DNA from 2 places in the Paenibacillus sp. S02 genome. Region 2 is predicted to be linked to the other one. Evidence: predicted binding sites of a transcription regulator. Region 2 holds the regulator's gene; the other holds the start of a gene.
The links. The regulator NrdR, encoded in region 2, represses ribonucleotide reductase genes. The targets are predictions, from matches to a motif close to AACACNATATATNGTGTT.
Positions count from the first base shown of each region.

Region 1: a site for NrdR is predicted at 12,088-12,105, ahead of nrdI (class Ib ribonucleoside-diphosphate reductase assembly flavoprotein NrdI). Genes of this name have one in related genera too.

Region 1 covers NZ_CP073682.1:2,111,666-2,128,246, reverse strand. Annotated here, with positions in the region: gene KAI36_RS09480 (ROK family protein) at 1-990, opposite strand, end outside; gene KAI36_RS09475 (helix-turn-helix domain-containing protein) at 1,177-3,483, opposite strand; gene KAI36_RS09470 (beta-mannosidase) at 3,785-6,337, opposite strand; gene KAI36_RS09465 (LacI family DNA-binding transcriptional regulator) at 6,543-7,610, opposite strand; gene KAI36_RS09460 (ABC transporter substrate-binding protein) at 7,891-9,582, shown strand; gene KAI36_RS09455 (MFS transporter) at 9,655-10,878, opposite strand; gene KAI36_RS09450 (GNAT family N-acetyltransferase) at 10,881-11,441, opposite strand; gene KAI36_RS09445 (DUF2500 domain-containing protein) at 11,501-11,863, opposite strand; gene nrdI (class Ib ribonucleoside-diphosphate reductase assembly flavoprotein NrdI) at 12,271-12,630, shown strand; gene nrdE (class 1b ribonucleoside-diphosphate reductase subunit alpha) at 12,617-14,701, shown strand; gene nrdF (class 1b ribonucleoside-diphosphate reductase subunit beta) at 14,921-15,886, shown strand; gene KAI36_RS09425 (MFS transporter) at 16,131-16,581, opposite strand, start outside.
Region 2 covers NZ_CP073682.1:1,919,600-1,936,180, reverse strand. Annotated here, with positions in the region: gene KAI36_RS08535 (GNAT family N-acetyltransferase) at 1-20, shown strand, start outside; gene KAI36_RS08530 (alpha/beta hydrolase family protein) at 17-1,021, shown strand; gene KAI36_RS08525 (sugar phosphate isomerase/epimerase family protein) at 1,999-2,850, opposite strand; gene KAI36_RS08520 (MFS transporter) at 2,947-4,488, opposite strand; gene bglB (beta-galactosidase BglB) at 4,516-5,616, opposite strand; gene KAI36_RS08510 (ABC transporter substrate-binding protein) at 5,874-7,163, opposite strand; gene KAI36_RS27535 (response regulator transcription factor) at 7,238-8,791, opposite strand; gene KAI36_RS08500 (cache domain-containing sensor histidine kinase) at 8,796-10,553, opposite strand; gene rhaM (L-rhamnose mutarotase) at 10,621-10,935, opposite strand; tRNA gene KAI36_RS08490 (tRNA-Lys) at 11,201-11,273, opposite strand; tRNA gene KAI36_RS08485 (tRNA-Ala) at 11,286-11,361, opposite strand; gene nrdR (transcriptional regulator NrdR) at 11,490-11,957, opposite strand; gene KAI36_RS08475 (alpha/beta-type small acid-soluble spore protein) at 12,063-12,287, shown strand; gene KAI36_RS08470 (lytic transglycosylase domain-containing protein) at 12,406-12,969, opposite strand; gene coaE (dephospho-CoA kinase) at 12,966-13,562, opposite strand; gene KAI36_RS08460 (MntP/YtaF family protein) at 13,574-14,365, opposite strand; gene mutM (DNA-formamidopyrimidine glycosylase) at 14,477-15,307, opposite strand; gene polA (DNA polymerase I) at 15,379-16,581, opposite strand, start outside.

The sequences.
Region 1 (16,581 bases), 190 kb from region 2:
TACAATAGTACAAGGAGTATCCGTCCATAAGGCTACTCTTTGCCGAATTTCATCCAAATAATACGTGTTACCTTCTGCTACACCGCCACCTACAACGATCATTTCCGGGTTCAGCAGGCTGATCACATTCGTCAAAGCCATCGCCATATGCACTAGTGCAGGCTCTAAAATCATCCGTGCTTCTACATCCCCTTCGGACGCCGCTTGCAAAACATGTTTCGCCCCTACCTCATCTCTGCTTCCTCCTGCTAGCTGGATCATGTGTGTACCTGGTATGCCAGAGGCGAGTGCTGATTTTACACTGCGCGTGATCGCCGTACCCGATGTCAAAGATTCGAACACACCGAACTCGTCCGTCCCTTTTTGTTTTGCTGCTTGCCGTGCCTGTTCCTCGCCTGCAATCCAATAAGCCAATTCACCTGCTCCGCCTGCGGCTCCCTTATACATCTCTCCATTTAAAATAAGGCCACAACCGATACCTGTTCCCACCGTTATCATCATCACATGCCGTAATCCCCGAGCTGCCCCTAACCATTGTTCTCCCAAAGCAGCCATATTCACATCATTATCCAGCACCAAGCGACCACTGTATCGGTGTGCAACAATAGATCGTATACTTTCATGCGCATTACCGCCATGCGTACTGTCGCCATGTATACGATCTTGAACACTCCATGGAATTGCCGGGGCGTGGGTAATCGTTCCGCTATCGTTATCTACCACACCGGGGAAACCGATACCTATGCCTTTTAACTGTGCCAGCGACAAGCCTTCCTGTTTTAGACAATGTTCCAGCTCCTCGAATAAACTCTCAAAGAAAAAATGGGCATCCTTCGTATGAATCGTCGGAAATTTATGCCTCACCACTACTTGCTGTTCTGCTGTGCCGATACAGATCAGCGTCTTCGTCCCGCCAACATCAATGCCTGCGGCCCAGCCGGAAGCCTTCGGCTCATCCCTGTGTTGCTTTTGTACATACATGTCCGCCATAGCCATCCTCCGTCATTCCGGTTCGCCATCATGCCTGCCAATACATCGGCTGTTGACGCCCTGTAGGTTCAAGATATGGACATAAGTATCGCATTTGAACACCTGTGCCGCAATAAACTAAATTCCGCCCCATAAACTGACGCGCTTTACTCCCCCTTTTAATGAAAAAACAAAAAAGGCGAGCGCCTATAGCGCTCCCCCTGTTAATGAATCCTCCGGTTTTAATCTCAGCTTGCGATAATCTCCCGGCGTTACGCCGACTACCCGCTTAAATACCCGCCCAAAGGTAATCGAATTGGCATAACCAACCTGAGTCGCAATATGCTGAACTGTTTCGGTCGTATTACACAGCATTTGCTGGGCATGATTCATACGGAGCCGAGTCAAAAAATCAACGAATTTCATATCAAATTCTGTTTTAAATAGATGACTAGCATATTTAGGTGACACATCAAAACGTTCACTCAAATGATTTAACGATAAATCCGGATTCGTATAGTGCTCTTCAATATATTGCTTCATTTCGCTAACCATAGCCCGGTAGCTTTTGGTTTCACTGGCGGCAACATAAGTCCGATACACAGTGGTCATGTGCTCCAGCATTAGCGTATGCATCACAGCCAATGAAGACGCAGACTCGACCTCACATTTCCATCTTTCTGCTTCCGGTCCGTTAAAATAACGATCCAGCGCCCCCGATACATCCTTCATCTCACGCATTTCCCGTTCCAGCAGCTCTTGCATCCACTGCATTACCGTTAAAATATCTCCATCCTTCATCTTGTCTGTTTCCATCGCTTCAAATAGTCCTTCCAGCTGTACACGCCAATCGTGGCTCGCCAGCCGAAAAGAACGAATCGTCTCCGAAATCAGCGGCAAATATGAGTATAATGGAATGTCATTGGCTTGCGGAACCTGATCACTGGTCACAATATCACGTACTCCCAGCGTTAACCGGTACCTTAGGGCAGAAATGGCGGACCGATAAGAATCCTGAATATGCTCCAACTCGTGAATCTGGCCACCTATCCCAATCGTGAGCTGTACACCCAGATGCCCATGCAGCCACTCACAGCCTGTTTGTGCCATTTCTTGCAGCTTCACACCCAGTAAGCCTTCCCCATCTTCTACCTCTTTCCGCAATAAAATGGAGATTCTTTTACGACTCATCCATTCTGCCCAGCCCTGCCATCCATAGGTAGCTGCTAGTTCCTGTACCATACCAAGCAACGACAGGCTTAAACGCTGATCTTCGCCCCCATGATCCTCTAAACGTCTGCTACCGTCTGCTGTTTGTGGCAGATCCAGATCGTGCAACTCTACCACCATGACAGCATAGACCAGAGTAACACCTCTCTTCCCGCCATCCGCAAAAGGAGAAAGATTATTCAGCCGAAGCTCTACCGTTTCGGTGCCTGTACCTTCCATAAGATCAAGGAACAGCTGCCGCCGCCGAATGAGTATATTCGCATGCTCCTGCTGTTCATAATCGATCGTTTGCCGAATCAGACTTTGCAACGCATGATCAATCATCCACAGCTCATCCTTGTTGTTTTCTTCACCCGGACGACTGGGCAGTTGTTGAATACGCTGCATCATCAGCTGAATTGGCCTGTAATTTCTGCGAGTCACATAAATAATGTAGATCACCGCTAATATAACAACAGCCAATCCAACTACAATCCAGACGTAAGAGATAACAGACACCCACTCGAACAACTGTCCGGCACGAATACCACTTTCAAAACTCCATCCCAGCCGGGGGGACATCAGATGAGTCAGTTGCTGCCCGTCCTCTGCTTTTACAGCATCTTTTGTACCGGATGCAGCTGGATAAATGGTTTGACCGCTAGCATCATTAATCACCAGATAGGAAACTGTCGGATTCGTCATTTGACCAATCATTTGCTGCAACGGATACACACCGATATTGATTACCAGCAGCCCTTGTCCTCCAAAAGGCAACGGGAGGCGCTTATGCATTGAAATCACACGTTCTGACGTATGTGTTCCCGGCTCCGTCCATTCCCGCACAGGTGACCACTGCCGATCCTCCGACCGAAGAGCCTGCTCAATATACGGATAATCACCGAATGTTGAAGCATCTTGAAGTCCACTTCTCGTTAACACCGTGTGATCCTTCGTTCGATAAATATAAACGGAATGTACCAGTTCATGATTATCCTTAAGCGCGCGCAGGCTTCCAACTAGCCCATACAGCATCGTGCTGCCACTTTGCGCCTGCCCATTCAGAAAAGAACTGTAGCTCTTGTTCGTCTCCGCCTCGCTTAATACGTCCATTTCTACCTTTGTCAGCGACTTCTCCACACTGTCCATCACAAATCCGGTTGTAATCCGATTCGCCTTTCCAGTTTCATTGCGCGATATTTCGTTTACAATCAGGAAGGATAAAAAAATGAGGATCGACACCGTTAACATAAAAATCGGGAAATAGGAAAAAAGCAATCTCCTGTACCAGCTCTTTCGCATCATGTCCTCCCCCCTGCCGCCTAATGCTTTCATGACCCTCTCTATAGGGCTCCGCTCAACACTAAGCATACTCGCGATGTCAGTTTTAATACGGCTTTGATTATACTTTGAACCTATTCTACCAAAATTAGATGCTAAATAGATAGATTTCTTACAAATGATCTGTTATCGCTTAAATCGAAAGCCCTCTTTTGTTATGTATATTAACATTATGAAAACGCTTTACATATCATAAACATAAATTTATATTATAAAAAAAGCCTATCCATCATCTACTTAAAGACGGATAAGCTTTTACTGCTGTCTAACCTTGTATCCAATTGACCAATGAATGTACTGTCAATGTACCCGGCGCAGTTGCCACAAATGCTGATGAACCGTTGCGCAAGGCCAAGAATTCCACTGTTTTTGGAATACCGGGAGCCAGATCCAGATGGTTGTCACTGAAAATACCTTCCTGCTCTGCCGATAGCCACACGTGTCTGGCAAGTACATCCGAACACAGCATGAATCTGCTGCCTCCGCTTCCCTGAATCTCTGTCACTTCAATTTTTGCCTGCGGTAAATCCATCTCTTTTGTGTCTGCAAAATAAATTTCACCAGAGGCCACCTGTTCACCATTCTGTGTCAGACGCGCGACCAGCATATGCTCCGCCCGGTTCAGGCCACTCAGCCATTTGTCGATAGGCAGTATATGTACAATTCCTGCACCGCCTGCTGGTTGCTTTACCTTAACATTCTCTTCACGAATAGCCTGGCTGCTACGGATATGCAAAAGCGTCAGCCGCAGCGTACCTGATATCGGCTCTAGTGTATCGTTGACCAGATGCAGTGCCTTATTCCCCTGTTCTGTATCTGTTGCACTCAACAGCACATCGGCAAAGCTGCGCTTAGCCGTATATTGGAGCGCCTTCCAACGACCAAAATAGTCCATACTCGACCAGGAGGCAACGGGCCAGCAGTCATTCATTTGCCAGTATAATGTTCCCATGCAATAGGGCTTGTGACGACGATGCGCCTCTATAGCTGCTTTCATTGCTTCTGCCTGTAAAATTTGGCTCATGGGAAGAAAACTTGTAAAATCCTTTGGCTCTCGCATGTACCGCCCCATATATTCTTTAATCAGACGATTGCCCGCATCGTTCTTCTGATGTGCCAGCATCACCGCAGATTCCAGCTCCAAATCCTTCTCTTCCGCATAAGTACGAACGGACTTGTATTCAGGAAAGGACTGAAAACCATATTCACTCATAAAACGGCCCACATGTACATGGTAATTCTCAAACGGCTCAGACGCGTGCCATACACCCCAATAATGAATATCACCTGCAGTTGAAGACCGATGGGCATGCTGGTTCCGATCTCTCGTCAGGTCAATCAGTGGGGAGGAGGGCCAATATGCTGTCTGCGCAGACCAGGTGTGTACAGCCTCCGGTAGAATCCGATGAAAGAGCGTTTCATAATCATCCCACAGGCGCTCCCGTTGCTCAGGTGTGTAGTCCTTTTTCCAGCCCCAGCCTCCGTTCTCTTCATAATGCGCCCATGCAGAATCGATCTCATTGTTGCCGCACCATAAGGCAATGCAGGGATGATGACGCAGCCGCTTGATATTGTCCTCGGCTTCCTGTGCCACATTGTCCATAAAATCCTCATCCCCTGGGTACATGCTACAGGCGAACATAAAATCTTGCCACACGAGCAAACCGTATTCATCACAAAGCTCATAAAATACGTCTTGTTCATAAATACCGCCACCCCACACCCGCAACATATTCATATTCGAGGTTGCTGCACTGGCAATTTCATACCGATATCGTTCCATCGTAACTTCAGTGACAAAGCTGTCATTCGGAATATGGTTAGCCCCTTTTGCAAACACCGAAATTCCGTTCAGCTCAAAATAAAAGCTCTCTCCTGCTGCATCCCGTTCACGTACAAGACGGATGGAGCGCAGTCCCGTTTTTACCGATTTTTCCGCGATTACAGCTCCTTGTTCTTGTTCCACCAATTCGGCCACAAACGTATATAGATGCGGCTCCCCCAGTCCACGGCACCACCACAGCTTCGGCTTCTTCATCTCCAGCTCCAGCTCCACCGGCTGCTTCCCCTTCAGCAGCCGAACTGGCTTGGACCACACCTTCCCGTCAGCGGAAATACGCAACTCGGCATCTCTAATCTCATCTGCATTTTCGATCTCTACCACTGCCATGAGTTTAGCCCCTACCGAATTCACCTCGTCCTGTCGAATAAACAAGTCTCTCACGATCAGACCGGACCATGCCTCGATCCGGACCTCTCTCCAGATACCGCTCGTCACCAGCCTCGGTCCCCAATCCCAACCATAGTGGTAGGGAGCCTTGCGTGCGAAAACGCTTACCTTTTTGTCGGACAAACCACCTATCTCGGACTGATCATTGGGTGCAGGGAGTCCATAACCTAAGCTTTCCAGCTTGGGTACATCTTCAGCAATCGGAGAACGAAAACTGATTTCCAGCCGATTTTCCCCTTGCTGAACAAATGCCCTCACATCTTGTCTCCATACCCGAAACATATTATTGGCTGACAAGACAGATTGACCATTCACTTTTACATCCGCGTATGTGTCTAGACCTTCCAACACCAACTCTACACATTGACATTGAAGCTGATCTGCATTTATCTCAAAATGGGCTTCATATATCCAATCCTGCTTATCAATCCACTGTACCTCCATCTCGTTCATACCGATAAACGGATCAGGAATTTTGCCATGTCGTAAAAGATCGGTATGTACACAACCCGGCACTTTCGCGCTGAGCCACTCATCACTCTGTGCTTCCCTAAACCTCCAGCCATCCAACCCTATCACATTAACCATCGTCACAAGCCTCCCTATAAGCATGATTGGGAACATCTGGATTTGTAAGTAACATAACAAAAATAACACCAAGCTAACAAAGTAGTCAATTGTTTTTTGGAACAAATGACAAAATACAAAATAAAAGTCGCCCTCTGCCCCTAAACAGGCTAAAAGCGACCTCCTTCGTCTTCACGGTGTATGGTGTCAAACACGTATCTGGACATTAACTATATGTGATTGTGCTGATGGAACGCTCACGGTCATCATTTTCCCGACTGATCCGGGGTGCATGAACTTCCCGTACGAATAGCTCAGCATGTAGCAACTTTTTCTCGACAGGCGAGTCCGGGTTCGTTATGCGCCACAACAACTGGTCCACTGCACGCATTCCCAGCAATTCCTTATCCACTCTCACCGTGGCATAAATCGGCATTTGTTCATTCGTATCGTCAAACCCGGTCACTCCGCAACGCCTTGGAACGTCAATCCCCTTTTCTTTCAGCACATCCACGACCTGCGCAGCAGTCACATCATTAGCACATACAAAAACCTCAGGCAGTTCGTCCTCAGACAACTTGTCCATTTCCTCGGCAAGCGCCTGCGCTCCTCCGTGAAGAAGGGCTTTATTTTGCCGCAATTCTACTCCGCTCATTTCCAGTGTGGAACGACAAGCTTCCCAGCGTTCGTAGAAACTGTGAGCGTCATCAATATGACCCACAAACTGAAAGCGGGTATAGCCCCTGCACAGCAAGTCCTTCATTAATTCACTCATGCATGTGCGATTATCTGTAAACACCGTATCACTTAAAAATGCAGAATCCCAATGATCTACCATAACGACCGGAATACCCATCCGATAAATGTTTAGCAACAACGAAGTTGAAATCGTCCCTACTGTGATAATCCCTTTAATCGCCTCCGGGTTCAGTAGAGAAAACGTATCTTCAGTCGAGGGCTCCGTTAACGTGATCATATCCATACCCTTACGGTTCAGACGCTCGGAAATCCCTTCAAATACAGGCCCCCAGTACCTGGATTCCCTGTTCTGGTACCTAATATTCGGAAATAACACTAGCACGGTACCCGACCATTCTCTGGGATCTGTGTCCCGAGGCTCTACCCCTGTCATTTTGGGATGACTGCGAAAATAGCCCATCTGGGCAGCAAGCTTGACCAGAGCCGCCCTTGTCTCTTCACTTACACCGGGTTTGCCTGACAGTGCACGCGAAACAGCGAACTTTGAAACGCCCGCCGCATCCGCAATTTCTTGCAACGTTACTTTTCCACGCATCTTCTCACCCAACCCTATTCGGAATCTTTTTCTACCTTAACCTTTCTAATACACGGGTGTACCTATAAACTGGTACCATCGTAGCATACTTTGTTTTAGATCATCAAATGATAGATTTGTACAAATCCACACCCTCCACCAAAATATGTTTGCTTAATAAAAAAACAAACCACATAACAAACAATTATAAATAACTTGACGTGAGGTTTTTTATTTCCTACAATTTACTATTGAAAGCACTTACATTGTGTAAATCATACTTATTAAGGGGGATTTGCAAATGTTCATGAACAGGTCGGTACGTCAGAGCTCCATCCTGCTCCTGTCTTTGCTGCTGCTCGTTACAACGGGCTGTGCGAACGGAACAGGCAGTAAGGCAGAAAAGGAAGATCCTAATGACACCAGCCCTATTACATTTACTTTCTTTGGCGGTGATTCCAGCTCCAACTGGAACAACATGAAGGATGCTGTCGGGCAGGAAATTATCAAGAAAACGGGCGTTACGCTAAATGCTGAACATGCTGTCAATGGCCGAGGCGAGGAAAAGTTTGCTTTAATGGCAGCGAGCGGAGAGTATCCAGATCTCGTGTACCCCAAATCAGACATTGGCAAGCTGGTCGATGCCGGGGCACTCATTGACCTAACCGACCTCATTGACAAATACGGCCCTAACATTAAGAAAGTGTATGGAGATTATTTTAATCGTATTAAATATAGTAGTGAAGATCCAGCCATCTACACGATCCCGACCAATTTGGGTGTGGATCACATCGCGTTTGATGCACAAGCCGGCTTCGAAATCCAGCATCAGGCACTTAAGAAGCTTGGATATCCTAAAATCCGCACCGTTCAAGATTTTGAAAAAGCACTTAAAGATTATGTCGCCAAATACCCTACCACCAATGGCCAGCGAACCATCCCCCTATCACTTGATGCCGAAGACTGGAAAATTCAAATTACAGTGACTAACCCGGCTGTTACTGCTACAGGTGGACCCGACGATGGCGAATATTATATTGATCCTAAAACACACAAAGCAATTCTTCACTACAAGCGCCCAGAAGAACGTGAATATTTCCGTTGGTTGAACCATATGTACAATGAAGGACTGTTGGATAAGGATACTTTTGTGCAAAAAAGTGATCAGTATAAGTCCAAAATCGCCGCAGGCCGTGTCATCGGACTCATTGATCAGGAATGGAACTATCAAGATGCCGAAAATGCGCTCAAGGCAGCAGGTAAGGATGAATTCACTTACGCCCATTTTCCAGTCACTTTAAATGAGAAATACGAGGATCATTCCCTTCAGCCCATTGGCTTCGATACCGCATCCGGGATCGGAATTACAACCTCATGTGAAAATCCGGTGCGAGCTATCAAGTTTCTGGATTTTCTGGCCTCCGACGAAGGACAAATTTTACGCAATTGGGGAATTGAAGGCCAGCATTACAACGTAGAGAACGGCAAACGAGTCATTCCGGCAGATGTGCAACAACGTAAAAACACCGATAATGCTTCTTTTAGCAGAGAGTCAGGTATCGGTTTGTACTGGATATGGGGGCCACATTACGGCGATAGCGTAAAGGACCCTTCTGGCAACTATTACACAACCAATTATCCGGAGATGATTACCGAAAATTATAGTCAAGCCGAAAAGGAGTCCCTTCAGGCATACAAAGCCCAGACGTGGAAAGACCTGTTCCCGAACGAAAAGGATTTTCCGGTAAAAGAGTGGGGGGCTGCCTACAACATGCCCGTTCCGACTAATACGAATTACAATGTTATTTATCAGAAGTCACAGGACATTGTACGCAAACGGATTCCTGAGGCCGTACTTGCCAAGCCAGATCAGTTCGACGCTGTGTATGACCGCATGCTCCAAGAGCTGGATCAGGCGGGTGTGCCAAAAGCTGAAGAAATCTACACTGGACTAATCCAAAATCGCCTGAAGTTGTGGTACGGCGAAAAATAGGGTTTGTCTTTTAATGAAATATTATAGGGCTGACAGACAATGCTGTTCAGCCCTTCTATATTAACTTTTACATTAAACATTCTGTTTGGTTTCTTTTTCTTTCCAAGAATTACTTTTCCCTGAAACACGATTGACGTAAAACAATAAAATAATAGGAATCAACGCAATCCCGCCACACATCACCCAAGATATTTGAATAGGTGTTTGATCGGAAGACAAATCCGTAAAATTACGACTGATGATACCTGTCACGATTAAACCTACGCACATGCCTAATTGTGAAATCGCAGAATCCAGAGATAGTAGTGTAGAACGATACTCATTAGAGATTCTTTTGTTCAGAAAAATTTGTTTGGCAACCGGATACATGCCGCGCCCAATTTCATAGATTAAAAAGGTAAGCAGTACAGGATAAAATGTGTTGAACGCACCGGCTAAAATGAGCCATATCCCAATCATACCGCAAGCATACATGAGTATATGTACATCACTGTATCGTGCGCCTAGCTTTCGAACCAGGTAACTTCCCAAAGTCATACATAGTGAATACCCTGCCTTGATAAACCCCATAATCCAAATCCCTTGTTCAGAAAGGCCAACCAGACGTGGCTGTTGAAATGTATTCCCCGCCGAGTTCGAAAAGCTGATAAATAAGCCAATCATAAACACAATCCAGATAGACTTATTTTCAAAACCGATACGGACACTTTCTCCGATAATCGTTTTAATACGGGTAGTAGACGTCTTTCGATGAGCAATGTTCTCCTCATCCATATAAAAGAAACATAGAAAAATACATACAATAATAGATAAAATACTGGCCGCCCATGGAAGTGAATAGTTAAAAGTTGCGAGGAAGGCTCCCAACAGACCACAAATAAATCCCGAAATGTACTGTATACTGTTAGAGGTTGTAAAAAGAACTTCCATGGGCTTATCACTATTTTCCACAACCCATGATTCCAACGAACCTGATTGTAAACATATAGCCAGACCCCCAAAGACTTGCGCAAACACAAGCACCCCGATATGATCTGTCCAAACGAACAACACACTATAGAGTAGAAAACAACAAAGTCCCAAAATAACAGAAATTTTTCTTCCATACTTATCTGCAATAGCCCCTGTGGGTATCTCAAACAAAAAAATACTTACAAAGAATACAACTAGTAAGAAGTTCGCACTCTGCAAAGAAAGTCCTTTAGCTAATAGAAAAAGGATGAGTGTAGTCCCCGTGATTTCACTCATAAAAAATTGAAGAAAGCTGACGGAGTAAAATAGCTTATGTGGTTGCACTCTCAGGATTCCGTCGCTTGCTCTGCAGCCTCATATTCACTTCGCAAAATCCCCATCTGAATAATGTCATAATATTGCCCTTCCCTGAATAGCTTTTCCCGTAGCCGCCCTTCCTCCTTGAAGCCGCATGCCAAATAGCAACGGTGTGCACGTTCATTGAACGCATAGACCTCCAGCTCCAGCCGATGCAGATTCAGCGTATGAAATGCAAATTTCTGTATTAGGCGAATTGCTTCCCGACCGTAGCCTTTGCCCAGGTCACCGTCACGTCCGATCACAATTCCAAGGGTGGCGTGCCGATTCACCCAGTTAATTTTAAATAAGTCCAGTTGTCCGATATAGTCCAGTGTGTCTTTATGCGCAATGACAAAACCTTTGATCTCGGGGTTGCCGTCAATCATCATCTGTACAAAGGATTCGCTATTCACCTGTGAATGCGGGTAGATAAACACGTCGCTTAAACCACGTGTGATTTCCGGGTCATTGACCCATTTTCGGATAGCTGGTATATCTTCTTGACGGTATTCTCTCAATACTATTCGTTTTCCAATGATATGCGGCATCGTAATCTTCCCTCCAATTATGTATTTGTTTTGGCAATACTAACTCCCCGCCAACACCTTTACGCTTCCATTACTCTCACAAACTCCAGAAAACGTGTACCTTTATAATGAAGCTCCCCACGATCCCCGATCACAATCATACCAAAGTCTGTATCCTTCACCTCCAGCTCCATACGCTCACCCCCGTCAAACTCAAAGGTGATATAATAATATGTCGAAGCTGAAAAATCGCCTGATCCCCCACGCACTCTCGTCCGTTTATCCACAACCTTACATGAACGTTGTACCCGTTCGGCTGCTTGATTGGACAGGCCCGCTCCTATCGTTTTGACAATTCCCATTATCATTACAAAAGCAATGAGTCCAAATACGATAAAAAAGATCATATTAAACGATTGAAATTCCATAAAATCACTTCCCATCTGCTTCATCCTTTCTACAGTAAAATGTAAATTTTCCATTCTATTGCCCATTGACAAATCGTACATCTTCACCCTCAAAAACTCCAATACTTTTTTAACATACTTACGAAAAAAAAGTTCTTTCGCTCTTTTCCGCACCCCGCTTGGACTTATACCCGATCTGGGTCCGCTGATCCCCTCTAGACCGATTGACAAAACTATATATAGATATAAAATAGAGAATGTACTCTAAATATAGTGTAAAAAACGTATTTATGCCCGATACCTTGAAGATACAGGTATGAAAATACATGTAAATATAGAGTCAAAAATTTTAAATGGCACAGCCAGCAAGGGATTCCAGCTATGATGGATCTCGGGCAATGCCGTTTTCTTTTTTCGTTAATTGTTTAAGGAGGTTGCATACCATGCTGATTGCATATGATTCCAAGACCGGCAATGTAAAAAGATTTATAAACAAGCTCAAGCTTCCAGCGGTTCAGATTGAGGAGCAAATGACTATAGAAGAACCTTACGTACTTATTACATATACAACCGGGTTTGGGCAGATACCTGAGAGGGTATCTTCCTTTTTGAAAAAAAATGCACAAAACCTTGTTGGTGTAGCTGCAAGCGGCAACCGTAACTGGGGTGAGAAATTTGCCAAAAGTGCGGATTTGATTGCCGACCACTATAATGTCCCCGTAATTAGTAAATTTGAATTATCTGGAACGTTCGGAGATGTAGAGCGTTTTAAACAGGAGGTGAGCCGAGTTGCGGCATATTGAATTGAACAACATGTTGATGAAACGCGATACAGACGGCTTTTTCCAATTGGAAAAGGACCAAGAGGCTGTAGCAGAATTTATGAAGGAAGTTCAGGAACGGAGTTTGAAGTTTGCTGACACAGCCGCTCAAGTGCTGTATATGATTGAGAATGATTATTACGAAAATTTCTATAACAGCTACACGGCTGACGAAATTAATGATATTTTCCATATCACTCATAGCTATAATTTTAAATTTCCTTCCTATATGGCAGCATCCAAGTTTTATACTGACTATGCAATGAAGAGTAACGACCGTAAAGTCTATCTGGAACATTACCCTGACCGGGTTGCTGCTGTCGCGCTGCATTTAGGACGCGGTAACGCCGATACGGCACGCCTGTTGTCCCGCTCGATGATGGAGCAACGTCTCCAGCCAGCGACGCCAACCTTCCTGAATGCAGGCAAAAGCCGCCGTGGGGAATTGGTATCCTGCTTCCTGCTCGAAATGGACGACTCCCTGAACTCAATCAACTATGTGCTGAACACTTGCATGCAGTTGTCCAAAATCGGCGGCGGTGTTGCGGTCAACCTTTCGAAGCTGCGGGCACGCGGTGAAGCAATTAAGGGTGTAGAAGGCGCAGCAAAAGGCATAATGCCTGTGCTGAAGCTGATGGAAGACGGCTTCTCCTACGCAGATCAAATGGGACAACGTAAAGGTTCTGGCGCAGCCTATTACAACATTTTCGGATGGGACGTGCTTGAGTTCCTGGATAGCAAAAAAATCAATGCTGACGAAAGAGTACGTCTCAAGACACTTTCTATTGGATTACTGGTGCCAAACCGCTTTTACAAGCTGGCTCAAGATAATGAACCGCTGCATGTATTTGCTCCTTACAGTGTGTTCAAAGCCTATGGAACGCATCTGGACGACATGGATTTGGATGAAATGTACGACACGCTGCTCGCTGACGATCGGGTGAAGAAAAAAATAGCGATGAGCGCACGTGACATGCTGACGAAAATTGCCATGATTCAGTTGGAGTCTGGTTATCCATATATCATGAACAAAAGTAACGCGAACCAGGCACATGCTCTTAAAAACGTGGGTCAAGTCAAGATGTCGAACCTATGCACGGAAATCTTCCAGTTGCAGGAAACTTCCGAAATTACAGATTACGGACAACAGGATACTATCCGCCGGGACGTGAGCTGTAATCTGGCTTCTCTGAACATTGTAAATGTGATGGAACATGGTAAAATTCGCGAATCCGTTCATGAGGGTATGATCGCGCTCACTTCAGTCAGCGATATGACCCAAGTAGCTAATGCACCAGGTGTTGCGAAAGCGAATCGTGAAATGCACTCCGTCGGTCTGGGTGTTATGAATCTGCACGGCTACTTTGCCAAAAACAAAATTGCGTATGAAAGCAATGAAGCAAAAGACTTTGTCCGTACCTTCTTCATGACGATGAACTATCATTCCATCGAAAAGAGTATGGAAATTGCGAAAGCAGCTGGACAAAGCTTTTATGGATTTGAGGAATCGGATTATGCGACAGGCGTATATTTTGACCGATACCTGAACACAGATTATCGTCCGACAACTACACGTGTGCAAGAGTTGTTCAAAGGCATCTATGTTCCGACTTCAGCGGACTGGGACAAATTAAAAGCAGATGTGATGAAAAATGGCCTGTACCACGCCTATCGTATGGCAATTGCGCCGACTGCTAGCATTTCGTACATTCAAAATGCAACATCCAGCGTCATGCCGATTGTTGAGCAGATTGAAACCCGTACCTATGCCAATTCGACGACCTACTATCCAATGCCTTATTTGCAAAAGGATAACGTGTTCTTCTATAAATCCGCTTATCAAATGGATCAGTTCAAAGTGCTTGATCTGATTGCAGAAATCCAGCCGCACGTGGACCAAGGAATTTCGACCGTGCTTCATGTGAACAGTGACGTGACTACGCGTCAGTTAGCACGTTGCTATCTGTACGCCGCACACAAAGGACTTAAATCGTTATACTACACACGCACCAAAAAGCTGTCTGTAGAAGAGTGCCTCACCTGCTCCATCTAAAGCATAAATGGTAACAAGCTGTAGTATAAAAATTAGATTTTGAATAGATATGGATGCTTTGCATTAGAAGCTGTATCCAGCGTGTGGTTCAGACCTTTACGGGACTGGACAAGACCCTCGCGGATACAGCTTCCGTATGTCAAGCATACGATGATTCGCCTGCACTATTTCAATATGTGTTTCCAGGGAATCTCGCAAGCTGAAGGGAGAATGCTAACAATGACAGGTATACAAGCTGTAAACTGGAATCGCTCGGACGATGATTTCACACTGATGTTCTGGAACCAGAACATTATGCAATTTTGGACGGATGATGAAATCCCGTTGTCTGACGATAAAATGTCCTGGGTAACCCTCAGTGATATCGAAAAAGAAGCCTACATGAAGGTGCTGGGCGGATTGACGCTACTGGATACCATTCAAGGCGGCGTGGGCATGCCGCAAATTATGGAGCATGTGGACGGACTGCAACGCAAAGCCGTACTAAGCTTTATGGCGATGATGGAACAAATTCATGCCAAGTCGTACAGTAGCATCTTTACAACGCTAGCTTCCACGGAAGAAATTGACGGTGTATTCCGCTGGGTGGAAGAGAATCCACATCTCCAAACCAAGGCAGAAACCATTCGTCAGTATTATATGAATATCCACACTCCCAAAGACCTGTATCTCGCGATGGCAGCGTCGGTGCTGTTAGAAAGCTATTTATTTTATAGCGGCTTCTTCTACCCTCTTTATCTGGCGGGCCAAGGCAAGCTGACATGCAGTGGAGAAATTATCGATTTGATCCTGCGGGATGAAAGTATTCACGGTGTGTACGTAGGTGTACTGGCACAGGAGATTTATGCAGAATTGGCCGAGGAAGAACAACGTGATCTTTACCAGACGCTGGTAGGCTTGCTCCGCTACTTGCACAATAACGAGGAACAATACACCGAGCAAATTTACACTCCTATTGGACTCGTAGACGATGTGAAAGTCTTTTTGCGCTACAACGCCAACAAGGCCATGATGAACTTGGGCTTTGATCCACTGTTTGAAGAAGAAGAAGTTAATCCCATTGTATTCAACGGCATCAGCACCCACACTAAGCAGCATGATTTCTTCTCTAAAAAAGGAAACGGCTATGTGCGGGCGATGAATGTAGAGCCGCTGACAGATGATGATTTTAATTTTGGCGTATAAGTACAAATACATGAAATTAATTTAGCAAGGTGATACTATGAAGAGCCATCCGCATGCGGATGGCTCAAACTGTAAACAAATAGGGTTTCAGAACTTGTCCCTAAGTTCTGAAACCCTATTGCCTAAAGAAAGTTGATAGTTTACATATTTCAGGATTTTGCAAAATTCGATTCCAGTCGCTCCGAAGTGCAAGATATAGACGAACTAAACCATTTCGATCTATATCTTGTTCATTGAAAGTCGCTTATGAGATTTTTGCAAAATCCTCATTTATATTCGTTCGCTTATATAAAACTGGTATTGCCGCTGCTATAAGGATCATACCCATAAAAGCGGGTGCGGCATGACCAAGTGACACATAGATTTGACCTCCAATGATAGGCCCAATCATTCTTGCTAAAGCCTGAATAGATTGACTACCTCCTTGAATCCTTCCTTGTTCACTAGAATCGACAGACTTGGAGAGCATCCCATTGAATGAAGGCCCAAAGATCGAATCACCAAAACCAAATATAAACATTCCAGCGATAAAAAGAGGATAGAATGAGAACAAAGTAGATAGCGCAATAAGACTGTAGCCTATAATCTCCGAAACCATTCCAAGAATGGCTATCTGTTTATCATTAAGTTTTATCAAAAGCTTTGGCATGATGAAACCTTGTGAAATGATGTCTTGGAAGCCCATAATTGAAAAC
Region 2 (16,581 bases):
CGAGGAGAGAACATCGTTGAAAAAAACATTCAAGCTTACTTTTGGTATTGCGGCAGCTCTGGCTGTTGCCTTGATACTAGTTGTTCTATATCAAAATTCCTACAAGATGACAGAAGAAAAAATACAAATTACGACACCTAAAGGGCTGTTAACAGGTACATTAGCTTTGCCTAAGAACTATTCGGGAAAGGTTGGATTGGTTGTTTTTGTCCATGGGGATGGTCCTATTAATGACACATATGATGATGGATACAAACCACTGTGGGAAAAGTTCGCTTCCAAGGGTTATGCCTCCCTGTCACTGAATAAGCCCGGTATTAACAGCGCTCCTGGCAATTGGCTGGACCAAAGCATGGAGGACCGTGCACAGGAGATCCGATATGCAATAGACTGGGCAAGAAACTTACCGATGATTGATAAGCAAAAAATCGGCCTATGGGGAGCCAGTCAAGCAGGATGGGTCATTCCGAAGATCGTTAAAGAGGAGCATGATATTGCATTCAGCATCCTTGTATCGCCTGCCGTGAACTGGATTTCCCAAGGACAATTTAATACCAGAAAAGAAATGGAACAAGAAGGAGCTACTCCGCAAGAAATTCAAAAGACATTGAACTACGATCAAGAAATTCTACAGTTACTGAAAAAACATGCTTCTTATGAAGAATATCTAAGCATAGCCGATCCTGACGATATGATTTCCAAAGAAAGATGGAGCTTTATAGGCAAAAATTTTCTGTCTGATTCCACCGAAGAATTAAGTCACTTCCATTCTCCTATACTCTTGGTTCTGGCTGGCAAAGATATTAATGTTGATGTAAAGGATACCGAGCGAGTCTATCGCCAGAAAATACCTCCAGAACTGCTGTCCGTGATTCATTTACCTGAAGCCGACCATTCCATGATGGATGAAAAAATCGCGCGTTCAAAATCTCTAATTTTCTTAACAGCCGTATTCGCCCCAAGAAAATTGGTGAATGACGAGTATCTCAAATCACTTGCCGATTATGTCAGTCAGCGTTAAACAAGGTTGTTCTTTTTTGCCATACTTCTTTTGAATATGCTAATGAAAACCCCACCGAAAGATAAAAGGACTGATCAGAACCCACAAAAATTCTTTCTACACCTTTGTCTTTGACTCTTTTTATGGCTTCATAAATAACTGCTTTCCAAGCAACAACAGCAACAATTTCTTTATGCTCATCCTCCCAAATCCCAACAGTCTCAGATCACATTTCAAATGTATTGTGCATGATTTGTCCCCAATATCCACAAAAATTCCATCGATCTATAAACCAATTTTTGAGGTAAGGGCTACTTTTCCGGGAGTGTTTTAAAAAATCTCTAATCCTTAAAAAGTCATGTGTTTCAAATTTTTTCTGAGTATACTTCATTATTTACCTCCTGCTCTTCTGTAATAACCTTATTGTAAAGATTCTGGAAGTTCGGATATATGCCAAGTTCTTTTATCAAATATTTGTAACGTTATACTTATAAGAGGACAACAAAAACCCACAGATCATCTCTGCGGGCACATTTTTTATTTTTTTGAATATACGATTTTCTTAATGCGGTCTACAGAGAGTCCGTATTGTTCTGAGAGTTCGTCAATGGGCACCCTCTACTTCCTTAAGCAAATCATCAGGAAGTAGATCAGTTACCTTCAAATAATTCATGTAGGGCTCGCTCCTTAAAATAAATTTTACATTTTAAGGGCAAAGCCTGCGTCTGCCAATAACTAATCCCTACAGGCGAAATATTTCGCTCCATACCAAGCTTCGCCTTGTTTATTCCGCAGGCTTTGCATGGAGCAGATTGAGTACGAAATCAATGATACGATACATCGTTCCCCCTTCTTTTTGACATCATATTGGTTTTCACTTAGTCCAGTTCAATGATTAGGAACTCAACTCATGTTATTGTAAAATGCGAACTGCGATGAAACAAAGATCAAAGTTACACTCGCGAACAATGGGTTGCTAGTGCTACTTGCAGAGACGTTCAGTCAACATGGAAAGAAGCATATAACCCATTTATATAAGCAACGCTCTTGTCGATATCCTGTTCCTTTGTTTCTTCTAATAGAATATTTATATAAGGTTTCTTATCTTTTAATAATTTCAGTAGAAAATTATAGTTTAATATCCCTTTTCCAACAGGCACAAACTTTATCGCATTATCCTCAATAATGAAATCCTTTGCATGTATAATCACGATTTTGTCTCCAAAAAGATCAAATGCTTCTTGGAAAACAGATTCCTGGTTTTGATAATTATTTAGGGAAATAAAGTTAGCCGGGTCAAAGATAACTTGAAGATTATTAGACGGAACACTATCCAGCAATCTTCTCATTCGCTCCGGTGTATGAATAGGATGATTAATTCCCCCCTCAATTCCTACGATTACACCGAACTTTTCTGCTTCCGCTACAAGTTCTCTGACATTTTCCACTACATCCAAAAAAGGCTTCTCAGTAAAATTCTCTTCGGTATAGACAATCTCCGGGTTTACATTGCCCGTCTCGGTTCCAACAATGCTGCAGCCAAAATCACGTGCAAACCGAATATGCTCCTTGAATCGATCCAATTCTTTTCTTCTTTGACTTGGGTCAGGGTGGATCATATTGATGTAGCAACCTAAAACCGCTATTTGCACATCTTTTTCCCGAAAAATACTACTTATATAGTGAGCAATGCCAGGACTAAAACTTCCTAATTTTGTATTCACTTCATGTAGTGATTTACTTACGGCTAACTGAACGGATGTTAGACTTTTACTTGATATGATATTCACTGCTTCTTGTAAAGAAACGTTTTCAATATCGTGTGCCCGAATTCCTAAATTTGCATTCATAGCCGTCCTCCATTTTAGATTTCAAAAAGCCGTATCATATGAAATCCAATGACCTGCTTTATTGACTTGATCATTTCAATTAAACCAGCTTCAAACTTATACCATTACTTCATGTTTGGTTTCATGATTATCTTTATATTTTTTAAGATTTTCATACCCCACAGGGTTATTTCCCCATGTTTTTTCATATTCCCAACCTGTTAATTGTTCAAAAACTTGTCGGGCTTCCGATGTAACCTCTTTTTTAGAGCCGCCATTTTTCAAGCGTTTAATTTCATCCATCAAAACGACATGATTTTCTTTAGTTAATTTGTAACGATAGGATATAATCAATCCACCCACCAAAAAGAAGAGCGTACCAAACAGCAAGATAGAAATAATAGCTGTTACAGCTGAATCCGGTTGTGATGCTTGCCCGGATACAAAGCCTGCTTCTTGCAATGCAACACCTACTAAAAAAACTGCTAGCGCCTGAGTCCCTTTTCTGATCAAACTCATTACACCGGCGAACACACCTTCACGTCTTTGACCAGTTAAAGCTTCATCTACGTCTGGAATAAATGCGTAGTTGTTCCATGGGATGTAGTTCAAACCACCGCGTCCCAACCCGCAAATTCCAATCATAGCAAACAGTAAAACAGTGTTATTTAGCGTTCCAGTGACCTTTAATACAATAAATCCAATAACTCCTGCGATAAAGAGAGAAATTGCAGTTCTAAACGCGGGTGCAGGATTCAATTTAATCGTTAAGGTAAGAGCAATCCATACGCCAAAAAGCTGCATGACATACATAAAGGTTAATAAGTTGGATGCGGCAACGGCATTTTGCAGGAGAGCAAAAACAACAAAATATGTAAATACGGCGTTGAATACATCCTGACTTAAATATCCACCCAAATACATACCCAGATGGTGACGGAATGTTTTTACTCGTAAAGTCGAGAATAAATCCGCATAGATCTTATGAACATTTTGTAAAAAAGTTCTATTACCAATCACTTCCTCTTCAGGTATTTCTTCAAGAGGACGTTCCCATGTATTTCTGTAAAGCAGTGACAATACCACTACAAATATGACAGTGAAAATAATACCTGAGTACAGGAATGTAAGAGGATCATCCTTACCCAATGCTTCCACAAGACGGCCAGGAATAAATGCAGCGAATACAGCTGAAGCCTGAGCAACAAACATTCTTGCACCTGTAAACTTCGAACGCACTTTATAATCGTTACTCATTTCAGCGGCAAGTGTATCATAAGGAATTAAAATCATGGAGTATACAATTTCAAACAAAATATAGGTTAATAAGTAATACCAGTAAGAAAAACCGGAAACCCAAATGGCTGCATAGACAAGTACAAGTGGAATGGCGGCTAATATAAAGAATTTTCGTCTTCCAAAGCGACGGCCAAGTTTTGTTTTATGAAAATTATCTGTAATATATCCCATAGTTGGCGCTGCAATCGCATCAACAATCCGAGCAATAGCGAAAATAGAACCTGCTTGAATGGCAGTTAGTCCACAAAAAGTTGTTAAGAAGAAAAGCAACCATGCTGCTGTCAATGCAAACGCGCCTGCCCCTAAGAAATCACCTAACCCATAGGACAAATAATTAATAAATTTGGGTTGTCTAACCACTTTACTCTCCTCCATTTTGGGGTTGTATTAGATATAAGTATGAAGATATTCGGATAGGCAAAGCACAGCCAGCGATTGTCCATAAGGCATGGTAGTCTGTCTGATTTCCTTGTAAAATTCTAAAGTATCTCCCATACCTGTTCCTACAGATACCCTTTGCAATGCTCCTTCTTTATTAATTTCATTAATAATTCCGCAAATAGCCTTGTGGGCGACTTCTTTATAGTCCTGGTCGATATACCGCTTATGAATGGATTTTAAAATTCCATATGCAAATCCAGCTGAAGCTGAGGCTTCCAAATAAGAGGTCTGATCATTAATTAGTGTATGCCATAATCCGCTTGCATCCTGATAGTTGGCAAGAGCTTCAATTTGCCTGTTCAATGTATCAATTAGGAATTCACGAAGAAAATCCCCCTTTTCCAATTCCAATATCTCAATAATCTCGGGAATCGCAATGGTAATCCAGCAATTTCCTCTTGCCCAAAGTGCTTCGGCATAATTATGGTTTTCTTCGAATGTCCAGCCGTGGAACCATAAGCCTGTCTTTTTGTCCGTTAAATATTTGATATGGACTAGAAACTGCTTTTTGGCTTCTTGCAGGTATTCAGGTTTGTTTAGCAGCTTACCGATTTTCGCCAAAGGCAACACAGTCATCATTAAGGTATCGTCCCAAAGCTGATTTTTATTCTCCGGTCCATAGGTCATATGTTGTAACCCATCTTCTTTTGTACGAGGCATATCATGCATTACCCATTCAGCCCAATCCTCCAAATACGGCAGGTATGTCTGGTTTCCGGTATCTTCATATAAAAATGCCAATGTTAATAGCGGCGCCATCGTATTGACGTTTTTCGGCGGTGCACCTTCTTGGATCCTTGCATTGAACCATTCATTGATAATATCCAAAGCTCTTGGGTCATCAGTTAATTTCCAATATTTATAGATTCCATATAACCCTACACCCTGAGGCCAGTTCCAAATATTCCAGCTTTTATCATCCACAATTAACCCGTCAAAATTGAGTAAAAATTCACCGCTTTGGTCTTTGATTTGTGTGAGATTATTCATTAATAAATGAATACGATCAATGACCTCTTTCTTTTCGAAAGCTTTTACCTGCAACACAACAATCCCTCCAAATAATGATCTCTTTATCTTCATTTGTCATCGCTTACACTTATACTGTTATTGTATTGAAAGTGCTTTCTTGAAACTATAAAAAAAACAGTGGATTACGTTTAAAAAACATACTTGTTTCAATAGACTGATTGCTTTCATTGTTATGCCCACGGGGAAACTCACTCTGGTTGCCAACGCAAAAACACCTCCAAGGTTATCTCCATATCTGACGATACGGATGAATTCTCTTGAAGGTGTTTTGATTACTTATTTTTTCCTAAAATCCTTTCAGCTTGTTTTCTAAAGGACCTCGCTCCATCTTCCGAAGTAATTTTCTTAAATAAAATCTGTTCGGATATATTATCAAGCGCTTTCATTATTTCCGAATGGCCCAGTGGATCAATCGGATCCGTGGTGTGTACATTTTGAGACACTTTTTCAACATAATCAAAAATTTTGGTTTCAACTTCGGATAATTCTGGCTTGATTCCTTTGATCACCTTTGAAGATACGGGGACACCTCGATCACCTTTGATCAACTTATTGGCTTCCATATTATTTACAAAGAAATTAATGAACTTAGCCGCTTGTTCTTTTTGTTTTGAACTCTTAGGGATTGAAAAGAACATACTCGGTCTTAAAAATAAAGCAGTTTCCTTCCCGTACTCAGGAGGCAGTTTGATTGATAAGGGTGCTTTAGCCGATTCGGCAAATCCTGAATATTGATTGGACCAGTTCCAACTCATTGCTGCATTTCCTGTTACGATAAATTCATCATGAATTCCTGCTACATGTGCTTGAACTTCTGGAGTAGGGAAGGCCTTTGCATCAACTAACCTAAGCTGCCTTTTAAAGTAATCAATGAATAATTGATCGTCCGTATAACCAAGGCCTGTACCCTTTTCATTATAAAGACGCGAACCTTGTGTTCTTAAATAGTAAGGGAAAAATACATCGGCAGGGTACATTCCATTTGTACCGTATACGTCTGTAGCATTTTTGACCTCGATTGCTACTTTTTCGAAGTCATCCCAAGACCAATTTTCATCTTCAATTTTAATACTAGCTTCTTTTAACAGATTATCATTTGTAATAACAGAAAGAACGTTCGATCCAAGTGTGAAGCCATATAATTTATCTGTAATCCTTCCACCGGAAATGACGTTTTCATCAATGGATCGAATATCAATCGTCCCATTTTTTATATACGGAGTTAAATCATCCAGTCGACCTTTTTCACCATATTGAAACAGGTAGGCTCTATCCATTTGAATCACATCTGGTAATTGGCCAGCGGCAGCCATTGGAGCAAGCCTCTTCCAATAATCCTCCCAGTTGGCATATTCCTCTACAATTTTTACATTTGGATTTTCTTTCTCATACATTTGAATAACTTTCAACGTATATTCATGTCTGGAATGGTCACCCCACCATGCCACGCGCAGGGTTACTTTTTCACTTTCTTCTTCATTATTTCCTATATTGTTTAAATTGCAAGCAGCGACTGAAAGGAACATTATAAAAGCAAATAATAACAAGCCAAACTTTTTCAAGCTTTAGCCTCCCTTTTGCGAGTGAGCCTATATTATTCGTTGTTAGCTCTTAGCTGGCAAAACAAGCGGTGGATTCATGTACCTTTTCGGTATTCAGAAGGTGTATAACCAGTATATTTTTTGAAAACCTGACTAAAGTATTGGGGGTTGTCACCAAAACCGATTATTTTGGCCAACGTGCCCACCTTCACATCGTCCATTTTTGAAATGTACTCCACTGCCTTTTCAATTCTTAATTTAGTAAGATAGGTTGAGAATCTCTGGCCCGTTTCCTGTTTGAACAGTTTTCCCAGATAATCTGGATTCATATATAGAATATCATTGGCTACCATTTTTAGTGATAAATCAGGATTACCTAGATTCTCGATTAAAATTTCTATTACTCTACTAATTACGGAAGACTGTTTTGACTTGAGACGATTATAGTACTCATTGGTCATTTTGCTGGCTATTGCTTCGATATAGTCTTTCATCTGCTGGACAGTTTCCATCTCTAACAGTGCAGATGTTCCCTTGAGGTAACCTTGCATGCGATCTGTATCTACCGTCTGCACAATTGCAATATAGAGCTGTATATAAAAGGATTTTGTCGAATCAATCCCTAGCCGTAAATCCGTCATTTTTTCAAAAAAACTGGTTATTTCTTTACATACATCCTGGATATGCCCGGATTTGATTTTTAGAACAAGTTGCTGCTCATCGATAATAAAATCATTGGGGACGGTTGTATTTGCCGGTAAAATATCTTTTCTCGTTATAATGCTTCCTTCCCCCAAATAAAAACGATGCTCCAAACACTCCATTGCCTCAAGGTACAAGTTCCTAGCGTTTCGGAAATAGTTCCCTTCACTTATGGCAACAGTGGTATCTCTTTTGAAATATTGATAAATGGTCTTTCTTATTTGTTTAATTTGTTGATATAATTTTTCCGAGTCATGATCATCCTTGATAAGGAACAGTGCATATTCACCAATATTGGTAGTTACCAAGACAGAGTCGAGGATCTCAGCTCCAATATTTTTGATGGCAAACAAATGTTCATAAGAAAAATAACCTTCCATCATAAAAAGAACGATTCTTAACTGCTGATTATTTATTTCAAAATCAAAAAGCTGCTCATAGAATGATAAATCATTATCTAAGTAGTTTTTACTCGTTAAGAATTCGGTTAACAAATGTGCTTTGATATAAGGTTGAGCGTTTTGATATTTTTCCCACGTTTCATTAATAAAGGTTTCCTGAACCTTTTTTTCATTTAGTTCATTAACGGTATCGTTAAGTGCAGCTGTAATTTTATCCTCATTACATGGCTTTAACAAATAATTTTTAACATCATAGTGCATGGCGGTTCTCGCGTATTCAAACTCACTGTATCCGGACAATAGGATGAATTTTATAGAAGGATATTTCTTATGCGCCTTTGAAATAAGACTAAGTCCGTCCATACCAGGCATTTTAATATCACTGATAACAATATCAGGTTTTAGTTCAACAATTTTCTCATAAGCATCAATCCCGTTTCTCGCCGTTGCTACAAGCTCCGTATCCAATGCTGCCCAATCGACCACACTGGAAATACCTTCGACAATAATTCTTTCGTCATCTACCAATAACACTTTATATGACATTCTATCACCCCGTTTGAACAGGTAAAACTACCGTAATTGCGGTCCCTTTTCCCGAAAGATTTTCAATTCTTAAACCATACTGTTCACCAGCATAAAGCTTGATCCTATCATCGATATTATTCAATCCTATTCCAGTACCTATAGGATTTATTTTGCCTTCTTTTACTTTTTGAAGGATTAGAGGATCTATGCCAGGCCCGTTATCTTCTATCCGAATAAATAGCTTGTCCTCTTCCTGATAAACATGCAATTTAATAACTGACAAATAGATGGAAGGCTCAACTGCATGCTTGAACGAATTCTCCAGAAGCGGCTGCAATATTAACTTTGGAATCTTATATTTTGCAATATGGGAGGGAAAGTCCATCTGAAAATCAATCCGGTCGTCAAACCGGTATTTTTGGATTGTTAAATAGCTTTTTAAAATCTCAAGTTCTTCTTCGAAAGTGATAATATCCCGGTTAAAATTTGTGGAGTATCTCATAAGATGACCAAGGGCTTCTACCATGCTTGAAATTTGCTTCTGTTTATTTGTTTTAGCCAACCAATTAACAGATTCCAGTGTATTGTATAAAAAGTGTGGGTTTATCTGAGCCTGCAGTGCTTTAAATTCAGTTTCCTTTATCAGCAACTGCTTAGAAAAGTTCTCCTGGATCAACTCATCAATTCTTTGGATCATTGTTATAAAATTCCGATAAAGAATCCCTATCTCGCCTTCATTAATTATAGAGGGATTTAATAAATTTACTGCGTGAAAGTTCCCCTTTTGGACTTCCTGCATGGTAGATGCTAATTCTTGAATGGGATTCGTAAACTTTCTTAAAAATTTAAAACCAAGGGAAATAAGAAAAACAAACATTAACATAAAAACCAGTACCAAGGTATATTTCGCAGCAGTAATCTTGGAAAACATCATGTTAAAGGGAATGATGCTCCAATATGTCCAGTCTTTAAAATCGGTTGTAATATGGCTGACAAAGGTTCTTTCCCCATTAATGTATTCAATACTATAGCCTTGGTCATTTTTTGCATTGAAATGATATTCTTTAAAATCATCTATTCCTTTTTCCGAATAAAAAACCTCATCTTCTTTTGTAATCACAATATTTCCTGCTATTTCTCCATGAGGTTTTGGTAAACCGCTTACAATCTTGTCTAAATCAACACGAATAAGCAGTTTGCCAATGGTTTCAAAGTTTAGGTTCTCATAAGACTGGATAAGGCGAACAGAAATTAAATCCCCATTATATCCTTCCAGCTCCATCCAATGGTTTTTACCCTCATCCTTATCCGCCTGACTAAGAGCAAGTTCCCTATCTTTATTCTTTATTGGATCGCTACTATCCCCGGCCACAAACTCCCTACCTGCTGAATCGTACAGATAAATGGAATGAACGTAATTTGCCGGATCCACATATTTCTCCAATTCATCTCCAATTTTCTGTTCAAGACGATAGAAATCATAGCCTTTTACATTTCCTTGAAGATCTAATAAATTTTTTTGAATATACGGATCGACTGCTATGTTATAACTAACTTCTTCTACTCTTTCAAGCTTCTCTTCTACATTGTTGGACGACATCATCAGCACTTGTGAGGATTTTGCATAGATTTGCTCATCATAGAGGGAAAAGGCATATTGAAGGCCCCCTAATACAAATACTAGTGTTGTCAGCATAATCAATGTAATCGTTAAGAAAAGCTTTACGTTTAGCTTTGAATTTATATATAAATTCGCAAAGTAAAACCATATCTTCTTCATGAACATGAAACAGCTCCCTCAGTTCGGGAATGATACAAATTCGGATTTAGCATTTTCTTTATATTTATTATTCCAAATAAAATACTTCCTTTAAATTTCTTGACACAGGACTGTCATCAGGATTGGTCTCCATTAAAGGCTCCATATAAGTCCACCATTTTTGGCAAATATCTGTTTGAGCAATTTGTTCCCATTTTTCTTCATCTTCAATTTCTAAGAATGCAAATAAGCTCCCCGTTTCCTCATCAAGAAATATTGAATAGTTGTGTGCACCGTGCCTTTTTAGCATTTCAGCCATTTCTGGCCAAAGTTTGTCATGGCGGTGCTTATACTCTTCATAATAATCAGGAAAAACATGCATAATACTCGCTTTTCTAATCACTTTTCAGCACTCCAGACTTTAAAATCAATTTTGTCTTTTGCAGTTTTCAGGATGAATTTGTTTATCTTTCTTATTTATCTAAATTACACTAAAATACGATAGATGCCCTATGACGCAATTCACTAAAATATTGTTTTCATTGAACTACTCTTCATTCAAGAAATGCATGTAGCTAACAGATTTTGAGTCTTAACCTTCCATAAAATTCTATAAACCATGCTAATCAACGACAAAAAAACGGCATTTCTGCCGTTTTTCTAAAGGATGGACTCTCAGGGACTCGAACCCTGGACCAATTGATTAAGAGTCAACTGCTCTACCAACTGAGCTAAGAGTCCATAATAAAAGTTTGGTGGAGCCTAGGGGGATCGAACCCCTGACCTCATCGCTGCCAGCGATGCGCTCTCCCAGCTGAGCTAAGGCCCCAAATATGTAAGTGAATCAACTGTTTCAAGCGACTTCTATATCATATAAAATTTCCAACCCTGTGTCAATACTTTTATAAAAAAATATAATTTTCTCCCTCCATGGCCCAGAAAAGATACAGTCAGCGATCAGTCGCTGGCTGTATCTTTAGATAGCAGTGTTTTCAGTTCCTTCATAAACATATTGATGTCTTTAAACTGACGATAGACGGACGCAAAACGTACGTAGGCGACTTCATCCACTGGGTAAAGCTGTTCCATGACCAGCTCCCCGATCTGCTGGCTATCCACTTCTGTGGCTGCTGTGTTGCGGATAGCGTTCTCCACCTGGGATACGATCATATCCAATTGCTCGACGGATACTGGGCGCTTCTCGCAGGCTCGAATGAGACCGCGCAGCATTTTATCACGACTAAACTCTTCACGGCTGCCGTCTTTTTTGATGACCATGAGTGGGGTTTCCTCCACCATTTCAAAGGTAGTAAAACGCCTGGCACACTGCTCACATTCACGGCGGCGACGGATGGACTTGTTATCATTCGCAGGTCGCGAATCCAACACTTTCGTGCCATTGTAGGCACAATACGGACATTTCATAATCTCACCACTTTCTTTTTCCAATAAATTCCCGAAGATTTTTAGTAATAATTTTGTCAAAACGGATCATAATATGTTTACCACATCGCGAGGAGGTGAACAACAATGGCACAAGGAAACAATGGCAACTCCAACAATCTGGTAGTCAGCAGATCCTCCGGTGCTCTGGAGCAAATGAAATATGAAATCGCTCAAGAGCTGGGTATCAGCATTCCTCAAGATGGATACCAAGGTAACATGACTTCCTATGAGAACGGTTCGATCGGGGGCTACATCACAAAACGCCTAGTAACGATCGCCGAACAACAATTGGCAGGTCAATACCAATAATCGCGGTAATAATGCAGAAATAACAAGAAAAAGTGTATGGACGGGCTGCTAAAAACAGCCTGTCCTGCGCTTTTTTCATTTTAAAGCGAAAAGGCTCATCATGTCATTAACTTGTCATTTAAAAATCATTATAAATTTTCGTGTATTGCCTGTAGTAATAAATGACCCGCTGTACATAATGTCGTGTCTCACCAAAAGGGATTTGCTTAATGGACTCTTCTTTTCCATCCCACACTCCCTTATCGAGCCACTCTTGAACTTTACCCGGCCCTGCATTGTAAGCAGCTACGATCGCTACAGGATTATCCTGAAACTTCATGGATAGGTTATGCAAATACCAGGTTCCCAGCTCTATATTGGTGCCAGGCTCGTGCTTGACACTGTCCAGCGGAACCTTTTGAATCTGGGCGCTGTCCATAATCCAATTTGCTGTATTCGGCATAATCTGCATCAGGCCCAGTGCACCCTTATGCGATTGCTTGCTGGTTTTAAAATTGGTTTCCACGCGGATAATAGACGCCACCAAAAATGGGTCCACTTCATACGTTTGTGAATACTGCCGAATCTCATCCTTATATTGAATCGGATAGAACCAAGACATCCAATTTGAATTGAGGAACAGAATCAGGACAAACCCGACAAACAAAGTGAGCAGGACTCTTTTCTTTCGCAAAATATTCATGCAAGTCCCTTCCGCTGCCAAAATTGATCTATTTGTCGTTTCGTCTCAGACTGTGTTCCGCTATTATCGATAACGATATCGGCCAAGTTTTTCTTTTGTTCAATATCCATTTGTGCGGACAGCCGAAGTCCAGCTTGCTCCTCCGTCAGACCGTCTCTGAGCATCAGACGCTGGAGCTGAATATCACGTGGTACGTACACAACCATAATTTCCTCGTACAAGCTCTCCAGCCCGGACTCGTACATTAACGGGATATCTGCCAAAACAAGCTTGTCCGGCTGTTCCCGTTCATATGCTTCCATACGCAGACGCATTTCCTCACGAATAGCAGGATGTGTAATATCGTTAAGTGCCTGCCGCTGGGCAGGGTCTCCGAATACAATCTCACCCAGTTTTTTGCGGTGCAGGGTTCCGTCACTGTTCACTATAGCTTGTCCAAAATGCTGTATGACCGCCGCCAGCACCGGATGCCCCGGAAGCATCACTTCCCGGGCAATGGCATCTGCGTCGATCAGCAGCGCACCTTTGGCGACCAAAAGAGCCGACACGGTGCTTTTTCCGGTAGCAATACCTCCGGTTAATCCGATATTCATGCTCTTTCACCTCATAACAGCTTCAATATGCCCATCATAATCAGTAATAATGCCGGCAATACACCCAGCGCCTTCATAAATCGAAATGCTGATAGAAAGAAGCCTGCCTTCATCCCTGCAATCAAAAATGTTCCACTGAATAGCGTAATAGCCAGCGCAGTAGACAATGGCTGAAAACCAAGCATAGCTGCCCCTAATCCCGCTCCGAACGCATCGACCGATAATGCAATACCCAGCCAAACCGCTTCGGTAGCAGATATACTGCCGGAACGGTCCATGTCCGCAGCAGACGGGCTTCGAAGAATCCGAATAACAAGTCCCCATTTGCGGAACTCCAGAGAAAATAGCGTTCTCTCCTGCTGCTCTATAGAAGCTTCTGCCGACAGATCTTTTCTTGAGCTAAGGAAAGACTCTGTATCAGCATCCTCTATAATCTTCTTCTCTCCAAGAACAGATCTGCTCACTGGCTCAGTCTGTTCTGTAAGAAGCAGCCCCCGAGAGGCCTCCGCTGAATCCTCTAGCGAATCCTCTTTGCGGTGCAGAGCTTGAAACAAAGAGTAACAGCCGATACAGATCAGGATGACAGCGCCGAAAACGGTCGTATATACAGGAGACAGGACACGAGATAGTAATGCGCCCAATTGCATGGATATGCCAATCACCAAACCTGAACATACGGAGATGATAGCAATCGACAACAGTGGAATTTTCATTTTGCGCAGACCATATGTAACACCGACTCCGAAACTGTCCAAACTTAGCGCAAATGCCAGTAACAGCAGGGCTCCCCAATGATTAGCCACTCCAATTCCCTCCCATTGCGAAGGCAGGGCCTTATAACAACCGAAACCCTCCGCAGTATTGGTACTTGGAACAATATATGAGAGGGATGGGCTTGGGGTGACTGTGCCTGTTTAGCGCAGAGGTTGGCAGACCGGACAATGATGTGTGCCACGTCCGGCTACGACAGATTTTTCGATCAATGTGCCACAGTTAATGCAAGGCTTCGCGTTACGTCCATAGATTTGCAATTGATGCTGGAAGTCGCCCGTTTTGCCCTGTCCATTAACGAACGATTTAATGGACGAGCCTCCAACCTGAATTGACGCACCCAGCGTGGAGACAATAGCTTCATGCAAGACATGAAATTGGCTATCCGTTAGGCTTTTGGCTGGCTGTGCTGGATGAATCCCCGCCTTAAACAACGATTCATCTACATAAATATTCCCGATGCCCACCACATATGACTGGTTTAACAGCGCTGCCTTGATCGAAGTCGAACGAGTTCCAACAGCGGCACGCAGCATTTCCGGTGTAAAGGCCTCGTCCATCGGTTCCAAACCAAGCTTGTTCAGCGGCTTTTCCAGCAAATCTTGTCCTGCCGGAAATAAGTGCATCGTGCCAAACTGGCGCACATCCTGATAACGCAGCTCCGTACCATCTTTAAAATGAAAGATGACATGGGTATGCTTTTCCACAGGATCATGTTGCGAATACAATCCATATCGCCCTTCCATTCGAAGATGGGAGACCAACACCAGCCCGTCCAGCAAAATCCGCAGAAACTTTCCGCGTCTCTCCACCCCTGTAATCCGGTGATCGGCCAATTCCATCGCAAAAGCATGGATATCATCGGGCCGTTGAATGATCCGCGGTAAATTCACGGTGACATGATCTATATGTTTATCAACGATAAGCTCGTTTAGCGTTCGTTTAATTGTTTCTACTTCCGGTAATTCCGGCATGATGTCTTCACCTCACCCTATATTATAACGGAAGCAGCGTCAAATTGGGACTATCTACTCATTGAAATATCTTACTTGGCCTCATACCAATTGCTGCCATAGCTTACTTCGGCTTTGAGCGGCACAGCCAGCTTTAATGCAGCTTCCATGGTAGCCGGGACAAGCTCTTTCATCGTTTCCATTTCCTCAGGCGGAACCTCGAACACAAGCTCATCATGTACTTGGAGCAGCATTCTGCTGCGAAGATTACGTTCACGTAGCGCCTTATCCATCTGTACCATCGCCAACTTGATAATATCGGCTGCGGTACCTTGAATCGGCGTATTCATCGCTGTACGCTCAGCGAATGAACGCAGGTTGAAATTACTGGCGTTAATCTCCGGCAAATAGCGTCTGCGTTCCAACAGCGTTTTTACGTAGCCGTCCCGCTTCGCATCCTTCACAATATCATCCATGTAACGGCGAACGCCTTGGAACACGTCAAAATACTGGTCGATAAAGCGAGCCGCTTCCTTCCGCGTAATATTCAAATTTTGTGACAGACCATAATCACTGATTCCGTAGACAATCCCAAAGTTGACTGCCTTCGCAGAACGCCGCATGTTGGAGTCTACATCTTCCGCTGCTACACCAAACACATCGGATGCGGTCTTGGTATGGATGTCCATATCGTGGACAAAGGCTTCCTTCAAACGTTCATCATCCGAAATATCAGCCAGCACCCGCAGCTCGATCTGTGAGTAGTCTGCCGCCAAAATAGACCAGCCCGGTTCGGACGGAACAAATACTTTACGGATTTTGCGACCTTCTTCGAGACGAATCGGAATGTTTTGCAAATTCGGAAATTGACTGCTCAAGCGTCCAGTTGCTGCAACCGTCTGCCGGAAATACGTATGCACCTTACCCGTTTTCTCCGAAATTTCTTTAAGCAATCCTTCGACATACGTCGATTGGAGTTTGGCAATTGTACGGTACTGCAAAATGTTTTGTACAATATCATGATAGGGGGCCAGCTTTTCCAGAACCTCTGCATCAGTCGAGTAACCCGTTTTCGTCTTTTTAATGACAGGCAAACCCAGTTTATCAAACAAAATCTCACCCAACTGCTTGGGCGAATTTAGATTGAACTCTACTCCGGCAATGCTGTAGATTTCACCCACCAACGTTGCAATCTGGGCTTCAAATTCTTTCCCCAAAGCGCGCAGTTCTTCTACGTTCACCAAAATACCCTGCTTCTCCATATCCGCCAAAATGCGGGACAACGGCATCTCCAG